Regions from separate parts of the Paenibacillus macerans genome, predicted to be linked through region 2. Evidence: riboswitches for the same ligand, from Rfam matches in the RefSeq annotation. Region 2 holds a riboswitch; the other holds the start of a gene.
What was found. A riboswitch is a leader RNA that binds a small molecule or an ion and turns the genes downstream of it on or off. The one in region 2 is predicted to bind thiamine pyrophosphate.

Region 1 (4,380 bases), 3.8 Mb from region 2:
TCGAAGCGTCCAGCGTGCAGGGCATCTGGGATACGTACCGGGACAAGGAAATCAACAAAGAGCTGCTCCTGTCCTACGGTTACGGAGACGGGGGCGGCGGCGTCAACCGGGAGCATCTGGAGCTGCGGCGCCGCCTCGAAGCGATGCCGGGGCTGCCGAACGTCGTCACCGGGCGGGCCGACGAATATTTCGCCAAACTGCACGAGACGGTGGAAAAGGCGGACCGTTATGTCCACACTTGGGACGGCGAGCTGTATCTTGAGTACCACCGGGGCACTTATACGAGCCAGGCTTACAACAAAAAAATGAACCGCAAGCTCGAACTGCTCTCCCGCGACGCCGAATGGCTGCTCAGCCTGGAGGCGCTGCTGGGCGGGGGTGACTGGGCCGCGTACCCGAAAGCGAAGCTGGACGAAAGCTGGAAAACGATTTTGCGCAATCAGTTCCACGACATTATTCCAGGCTCGTCGATTCCCGAAGTGTACCGCGACTCCAAGCTGGAATACGAGCATGCTGCGGCGCTGCTGCAGGAATGCCGCAGCCAGGCGATCCGCGCGTTGACCGGGGGCCGGGTGGGCGGCGATGCAGCAAACGGTGCCGCTGCGGCGGGCGCTGCCGTGTCCGGCGATGCTGTCATCGGCGCCCCGGAAGGTGAGCCGACCTATACCGTTTGGAATCCGTCTTCTTGGACGTATAGCGGCCTGGTCCCGGTCCATGGCGCCGAACCCGGCGGCCGCTGGACCGATGCCTTCGGCCGGGAGCTCGCCGCCGAGTTTGACGGAAGCACGGTATGGGTAAAGGTGGAAAACGTTCCTCCGTTGGGATTTATGGCGATAAGCCGCGGCTCTGAAGGCGGGAAGGAGGAGGCAACCGCTTCGCAAGGAGCGTCTGCGGGAAGCGAAGCGGCCATAGAAACGCCGTTTAATGCGCTGCCGAACGGCATCGAGACTCCGCTGTATCGGATCGCTTGGAACGAACATGGCCAGTTGACCTCGGTGTTCGACCGGGCTGCCGGCCGCGAGGTGCTCGCCCCGGGGGAACGCGGCAACGTCTTCCAGGTGTTCGAAGACAAGCCGAAAATGTTTGAAGCTTGGGATATCGATATTTTTTATCAGGAGAAGATGCGCGAGGTTGAAGATCTGAAGGAATGCCGGGTTGCGGCCGGCAAGCTGCGGGCGGAAGTCGCTTTTACCTGGCGGTATATGAACTCCACGATCAGCCAGCGGATGATCTTGTACTCGGGTGACCGGCGGATCGAGTTCCGGACGGAGGTGGATTGGCAGGAGCGCCAGCAGCTTTTAAAGGTCGCATTTCCGGTGGATGTGCGGGCGACGGAGGCCACCTACGACATCCAGTTCGGCAACGTCAAACGCCCGACGCATTGGAACACCTCCTGGGATTTGGCCCGGTTCGAAACGGTCGGGCATCAGTGGGCGGATCTGTCGGAGCACGGTTACGGCGTCAGCCTGCTGAACGACTGCAAATACGGGCATGACATTAAAGACAATGTGATCAGGCTGTCGCTGCTGAAATCGGCGACTTACCCCGATCCGGAGGCCGATCGCGGGGAGCATACGTTCACGTATGCGCTGTATCCGCACGAGGGGCATTGGTCCGAAGGCGAAACCGTACAGGCCGCCGCGCTCCTGAATCAGCCGGTGTACGCTACGCGCGGCCAAGCGGCGGCATCCAATTTCTCCTTGCTGCGGGCCGTGCGCGTCAGCGGCAGCGGCGAAGCAGCGATCGACGCGGTCAAAAAAGCGGAGGACGGCGACGCTCTGATCGTCCGCTTCCACGAGTATAAAGGGGGCCGGGGGACGATTCGCCTGGAGAGCGATCTCACTTTTGTCTCCTGGCAGGAAACCGACCTGATGGAACGCCCTGCCGGCGAACTCAATCGGGGTCCTGCCGAACTGCAGATTTCGCCGTATGAGATCAAAACGGTCCGGCTCGAGTTCCGCTAAGGCGGCGGGGGTGCCCGGCAACCATTCAACGCGGATTGACACTCCAGGAAGATCCAGGTAAAGTAGTGATAGTGAATCGAATAGGAAATTCCACTAGGGGCGCCGTATTCGGCTGAGACAAGAGCGTATCTTGGACCCTTTGAACCTGATCTAGTTCGTACTAGCGTAGGAAAGTGGAGCCGGTATCGCGCCGTCCGCACGTTATCGCAAGTATCATGCGACAGGTTTTGCGCGTTCAAGCCGCTCCCTCTACGGGGCGGCTTTTTTGCTGTCTCGTAAGCGGCCCGCCTCTCACCCGACCCTAAGCCCCTACGCCCTTACGATGGATGCTCCTGTATCGCAGTTCACATTTTATCGGAGGTGGAGACGATGAGTTTTACGCAAACGCTGCGCCAGCGGGCGGACGAGGTTTTTGAAGCGATTTTTGAGCATCCTTTTGTGCGGGGAATCGCCGACGGCAATCTGCAGAAAGAGCAATTGATTCATTACGTCAAACAGGATTACGAGTATTTGAACGCGTACATGCGGATCTACGGGATCGCCATATCGAAGTGCGAAAGCCGCGGCGATATCGCCCTGTTCAACGAGCAGATCTCTTTTATTTTGAACAGTGAAATCCATCCGCACCAAAATTTTTGCGCTGTCGCAGGGGTCCGTTTTGAAGATCTGCAGGGTTTCCCCTTGGCGCCGTCTGCGCATCATTACATCCGCCACATGCTGACGGTAGCGCATGAAGGCAGTTTGGGCGAAATCTTGGCCGTGTTGCTGCCCTGCCCCTGGACGTATCTGGAAATCGGCCGCAAGCTGCTGGCGGAAGTGAGGCCGGCGCCGGAACATCCTTTTCACGATTGGATCCAGTTTTACGGCGGCCGGTTGACGGACGTGACGCAGCGGTTCCGGGACGTTCTCGACCAATGGGCGGAAACCGCGGCGGAAGCGGAACGGCGGAGGATGGAGGAGCATTTCATGCAAAGCTGCCAACTGGAGTACCTGTTCTGGGACATGGCCTACAAGTTGGAGGAATGGCCGGTGCAAACGGGCCGGCGGAGCGATGACCCGTTGTCGCGGGCGAATTAACGAAGGGGGCGAACTACAAATGAGCATATTGGAAAAAGAATTATCCGCTTTGCTTACAAAAGTGCAGAACGCGAAACCGCTCGTGCACAATATGACCAACGTCGTCGTAACCAATTTTACGGCCAACGGCCTGTACGCGCTTGGCGCATCCCCGGTGATGGCTTACGCACCGGAGGAAGCGGCCGATATGGCCAAGATCGCCGGCGCCCTCGTGCTGAACCTGGGAACGCTGTCCGCCGCCCAGGTCGAGGCGATGATCATCGCCGGGTCGTCGGCGAACGCCCATGGAGTTCCGGTGCTGTTGGACCCGGTCGGGGCGGGAGCGACGCGCTTCCGCACGGAATCGGCGCTGCGCATCCTGCGCGAGGTCAAAGTGTCGCTACTAAGGGGGAACGCGGCGGAAATCGCCCACCTGCTCGGGGAAAGCCGCGACATCAAGGGCGTGGACGCCGGGGAGAGCAGCGGCGGGGATCAGGTGGAGCTGGCCGTGCGGGCGGCACGGAAGCTGAACACCGTCGTCGCCGTCACCGGACGCGAGGACGTGATCACCGACGGGAAGCTGTGCCGGGCCGTCAGCGGCGGGGACGCGCTGCTGACGCAGGTGACCGGCACGGGCTGCCTGCTCACGTCGGTGCTTGGCGCCTTCGCCGCGGTGGAACGCGACGTGCTGCTGGCCGGCACCGCCGGGCTGGCGTTCTACGGCGCCGCCGCGTCCCGCGCCGCGGAGCGTACTGCGTCCGCCGGGCCCGGCAGCTTCCAGATCGCCTTCCTCGACGAGCTGGCCAAGCTGCACCCGCACTCGCTGAAAGGCCATGCGGCGGTCAGCGAGCGGGAAGCCTCCGCGGCCGGCGGGTGGTGGCTCGGATGAGCGGCGCGGTCCGGAAGGCGCTGACGATCGCCGGGTCGGACAGCGGCGGCGGGGCCGGCATTCAAGCCGACCTCAAAACGTTCCAGGAGCTGGGCGTGTTTGGCATGTCGGCGATTACCGCCGTCACCGTCCAAAACACGCTGGGCGTGCGGAACGTGTACCCGCTGCCGCCGGAGGCCGCGGCGGAGCAAATCGGGGCGGTCGGCTCGGACTTGGCCCCGGACGCACTGAAAACCGGGATGCTGTTCAGCGCCGAAATTATCCGCGCCGTGGCGGGGCAAATCCGCGCTTTCGGCTGGGCCCGGGTCGTCGTCGACCCGGTTATGATCGCCAAAGGCGGCGCCGCGCTGCTGCTGCCCGAAGCGGTTGCGGCGCTGAAGGAGTATTTGCTGCCGCTGGCGCAGGTGGTGACGCCGAATATCCCCGAGGCCGAGGCGTTATCCGGCATCCCGATCACCGGCATGGCCGGCC
Region 2 (4,380 bases):
GTAATCGCTGTATCGAATAATTTCGGGCAAGGCCCGCTCCCCAAAGATCGACAAATCAATGAGCCCAAGCGCAAGCAGCAGAGTAAACGAAATCCCTGCCACGCCCCAATTGAAAATATGCTCCTTTTTCCCGATCGGCTTCGGCCATATCGATTGCGTGAGCACGTACAATAATATACCCAAAGAAAAACCGCTATGCCAAAACACCCACAACCATCCCGCGGCCTGGCTGCGCTCGCCAAAATACCAGGCATCGGAAAACAGGCCCGGAAACGTAATGATATGTGCGGCGGTAATGATTCCGGTAAACAGATAGGTACAGGACAAGACCAGCAGCGACGGAATCCCGGACGCCCGGTATTGGCTGTAGGCGATAAAGGCGGTAAGCAGATCCCCGAAGATCAGCCAGGCGATGGCGGCGGCAAAAAAAAGCTCCAGCCCGGGCGAATTTCTCAAACCGAGCGGAATCGCCGCCATCGACACGGCCACGATCAAAATGGCCAGAAAAACCGCGAATTTTCTTTGCTTGCTTCCGGAGGGAATGTCGAAAACCTGCGATGCCACCTTGTAATTTCCATGCATAGGCGGGCAAATTCCCCCCTTCTGGTTGTTTTTCGTGTAGTACCTCCAACATAGTGGATTTTAAATGGAGATGCAATCTTTTTCTCCCGGCTGCCGCAAAACGGCAAACAGCCGCATTCGCTTTGGGGCGAACACGGCTGTTTGGGGGCAAGCAACGGTATTTATACAAAAATCGGATTAGCCTAGGAAGACGTTCTGGGATCGAAGGTGGGATTTTTCAGTTGAGGCAGCATCCTCATCCCCTTCTCCATTTCCGAAGAGCATAAAGGACATACCGGCGTGTAGTCGAACGTAAAATTGTCCCGCATCCAGCCGTTGCAATCCTCGCTGGTGCATGACCAGACCGGGGTGTTCTCCTCGGGAATTTCCTCCAACGGTTTTTTACGGTAGCTCATCATTTTCCTCCTCAAAATGGATGTTGGTCAACCAATTCGGCAAGCAGCCAAACGCCGCTTGTATGAGCTGAATAAAAACGGCTCCTGGCGCTATTGGGGCACACCAAGAGCGTTGAGCCTATCAAAAAAAATCACACATTGAAAAAAGTTCCATCCGCAAAAGCGGCACCCTTTCAATACGTGAAATATCACGTTTTCAAACCATCTATTGGTTCAATTATAACGGTTTTCCAAATAGAAAGCAAATCTCCTGATATTTCAAACCTCCTCCCTTTGCCGGGCTGGACAGACGCGCCGGAGAAAATTATAATGACTATTGAACTCTGCAGTTGAATCGTTCAGGGGTGCTGGAATCGGCCGGCTGAGATTGTATCCCTCCAAGATACTGACCCTTAAACCTGATCTGGATAATGCCAGCGTAGGGAGCCGTCATGGATGGAATGATTTTGGATGTTTTAAATTCCGCCCGCCGATCAGCGTCCCGAATCCGGGACGCTTTTTTATTGTCCGGACCTTATGGCCATAAAGCTTTCGGGCGCCTTCAGGTTATAGATGAACACAACTAGCGGAAATTTAACGAAATGAAGGAGAGAATGGCTGTGAAAAGAAAAAAACGGACTTCCCTGGCGGCGGCCCTATCCTGCCTCCTGCTGGTCCTGGCCGGCTGCGGCGGCCAAGCCGCCGGCGGCAGCGAAGGCAATCCGGCCGCGGGTGCCGCCGCGGACAATGGAGGGGCCAAGGCGCCGCGCGACGTTAAGCTCGTGCTCGACTGGAGCCCCAACACGAACCATACCGGTTTATACGTCGCCAAAGAGCTGGGATATTTCAAGGAGGAAGGCCTGAACGTGGATATCGTGCTCCCCGGCTCCGGCGGCGCGGAAGCGATGGTCGCTTCCGGCGAGGCGCCGTTTGGCGTCAGCGTGCAGGAGAACGTCACGCAGAGCCGGACGCAAGGCGTTCCGCTCGTATCGATCGCGGCCGTCATTCAGCACAACACCTCCGGCTTCGCCGCTCCGGCCGGCAAAAACATCAAATCGCCGAAGGATTTTGAAGGCAAAACGTACGGCGGTTGGGGATCTCCGGTAGAAGAGGCCGTCATGAAGTCGATCATGGACCTGGAAGGCGCCGACGTCGGCAAAGTCAAATTCCTCAACATCGGGGATGCCGACTACTTCACCGCCGTGAAGCGCGACATCGACTTCGCCTGGATTTTCTACGCCTGGACCGGCATTGAAGCGGAGCTCCGGGGCGAGCCGCTCGATATGCTGTACGTCAAGGACTACTCCGATAAGCTCGACTATTACACGCCGGTTATCGTGACGAACGAGAAAACGATCGCAAACGATCCGGAGCTGGTCAAATCGTTTATGCGCGCCGTGTCCAAAGGATACAATTACGCCGCCGATCATCCGGACGAAGCCGCGCAAATTTTGCTGAAGGCGGTGCCTGAACTGGACCATGACCTGGTCGTCGCCAGCCAGAAGTGGCTTAGCCCGAAATACCGCGATGACGCGGCCCGCTGGGGCGAGCAGAAAAAGGAAGTATGGCAGAACTACTCCGACTGGATGCACGAGCGCGGGCTGCTGGAGAAGCCGCTTGATGTCGGCGCCGCGTTTACAAACGATTTTTTGCCTGCCGAGTAAAAAGAAAAATAAACCCAAGAAAGGATGCTGAATTTTATGCCAAATGCACTGCTTAGCATTCAGATCATTCCGAAAACGCCAAACGGCGAAGACGTCATTCCGTATGTCGACCGCGCAATCGAGGTCATTCAGGCCTCCGGGGTCAAATATCAGGTGAATCCGCTGGAGACCACGATGGAGGGCGATTTGGACGAGCTGCTGGCCATCGTCAAAAAGATGAACGAAGCCGTTATCGAGTTTGGCAGCACCGGAATCATTTCGCAGATTAAAATCTCCTACAACCCGCAGGGCGTCAGCATGGATAAGCTGACCGCGAAATACCGCCCATGAATTTCCGCAGCCTGTGGAACAGCGTATGGCCGCCGCTTGCGGCGGTCATCCTGTTTTTGCTTGTTTGGCAAGGGGCTACGATCTTCTTCAATATTGATAAATGGGTTTTGCCCAGCCCGCTCGACATCGGCCGCGAAGCGGCTGCCGAGGCGGCCGGTTTAAGGGAGCATACCTTCGCTACGCTGCGCCTGATGCTGGCCGGATTCGCCATCGGCACGCTGGTCGGCCTGCTGGTCGCTTTTGCGCTGCATTATGTGCCGTTTCTGAAAGCATCGCTTTACCCGCTGATCATCTTGAGCCAAAACGTGCCCAGCATCGCGCTGGCTCCGCTGCTTATGATCTGGTTCGGCTTCGGCATGCTGCCCAAAATCATCGTCATTACGCTCGTCTGCTTTTTCCCCGTGGCCGTTGCCGCCATGGACGGACTGGACCGCACGGACCGGGTGATGCTGAACTACATGCGGATGATCGGGGCGTCCAAAGGCCAGATTTTTCGCAAACTGGAAGTCCCCCATGCCCTTCCCGCCATCCTCTCCGGCGTAAAAATCGCCGCGACCTATAGTGTGATGGGGGCCGTTATCGCCGAATGGATCGGCGCGGACAAAGGGATCGGCTACTATATGCTGCTGCAAAAATCGTCGTTTCGCACGGATAAAATTTTCGTTGCCATCGCCATCATCGTCGCCATCAGCCTGGCCATGTTCGTCTGCGTCGCCCTGCTGGAAAAATGGCTGGTCCGTTACAAGCCGGCGAACGGGAAAGATCGTTAAAGCTGCCGTAAAAAAACAACCATCGTCCGTGCGGCGGAAGAAAGGGGAGGTGCCCGCATGAATGCTCATATCGGAGAACAAACGGCTGCCCCGTTAGCGCTTGAGGTGCGCCATATCCACAAAACGTTTCGTGAACGTCGCAAGGAAGTTCCCGTCCTGCGGGATATTTCGCTGGAGGTGCGCGCCGGCGAATTCGTCTCTATCATCGGCCCGTCCGGCTGCGGCAAAAGCACCTTGTTCCACATTGTCGGCGGTTTGACCGCCCCCGGTCAAGGAGAGGTCTATTTGCAGGGCGCCAAGGTGACCGGACAGCGCGGCCACATCAGCTATGTGCCGCAGCAGCCGGCGCTGTTCCCGTGGCGCAGCATCGAGGACAACGTCGTGCTGGCGCGGGAGATCGCCGGAATGAAGCGCGCGGGCTCGCGGAGCGAAGTGCGGGAATGGCTGGAGAAAGCGGGGCTGGGCGGCTTTGAAAAAGCGTATCCCCATACGCTGTCCGGCGGCATGCAGCAGCGTGCTTCCTTCCTGCGGGGCTTGCTCGCTCCCCAGGAGGTGATGTGCCTGGACGAGCCGTTTAGCGCGCTGGACGCCTTGACGCGCAGCGACATGCAGCGCTGGCTGCTGGAAATGTGGGAGGAAAACAAACGCTCCGTCCTGCTG

Region 1: another riboswitch for thiamine pyrophosphate. It lies ahead of tenA (thiaminase II); the one in region 2 lies ahead of DYE26_RS19705 (ABC transporter substrate-binding protein).

The regions. Positions count from the first base shown of each region.
Region 1 covers NZ_UGSI01000001.1:569,465-573,844, forward strand. Annotated here, with positions in the region: gene DYE26_RS02620 (alpha-mannosidase) at 1-1,964, shown strand, start outside; TPP riboswitch at 2,050-2,153, shown strand; gene tenA (thiaminase II) at 2,334-3,041, shown strand; gene thiM (hydroxyethylthiazole kinase) at 3,061-3,909, shown strand; gene thiD (bifunctional hydroxymethylpyrimidine kinase/phosphomethylpyrimidine kinase) at 3,906-4,380, shown strand, end outside.
Region 2 covers NZ_UGSI01000001.1:4,393,228-4,397,607, forward strand. Annotated here, with positions in the region: gene DYE26_RS33920 (GGDEF domain-containing protein) at 1-582, opposite strand, end outside; gene DYE26_RS19700 (cold-shock protein) at 765-977, opposite strand; TPP riboswitch at 1,308-1,418, shown strand; gene DYE26_RS19705 (ABC transporter substrate-binding protein) at 1,571-2,620, shown strand; gene DYE26_RS19710 (MTH1187 family thiamine-binding protein) at 2,657-2,950, shown strand; gene DYE26_RS19715 (ABC transporter permease) at 2,947-3,720, shown strand; gene DYE26_RS19720 (ABC transporter ATP-binding protein) at 3,778-4,380, shown strand, end outside.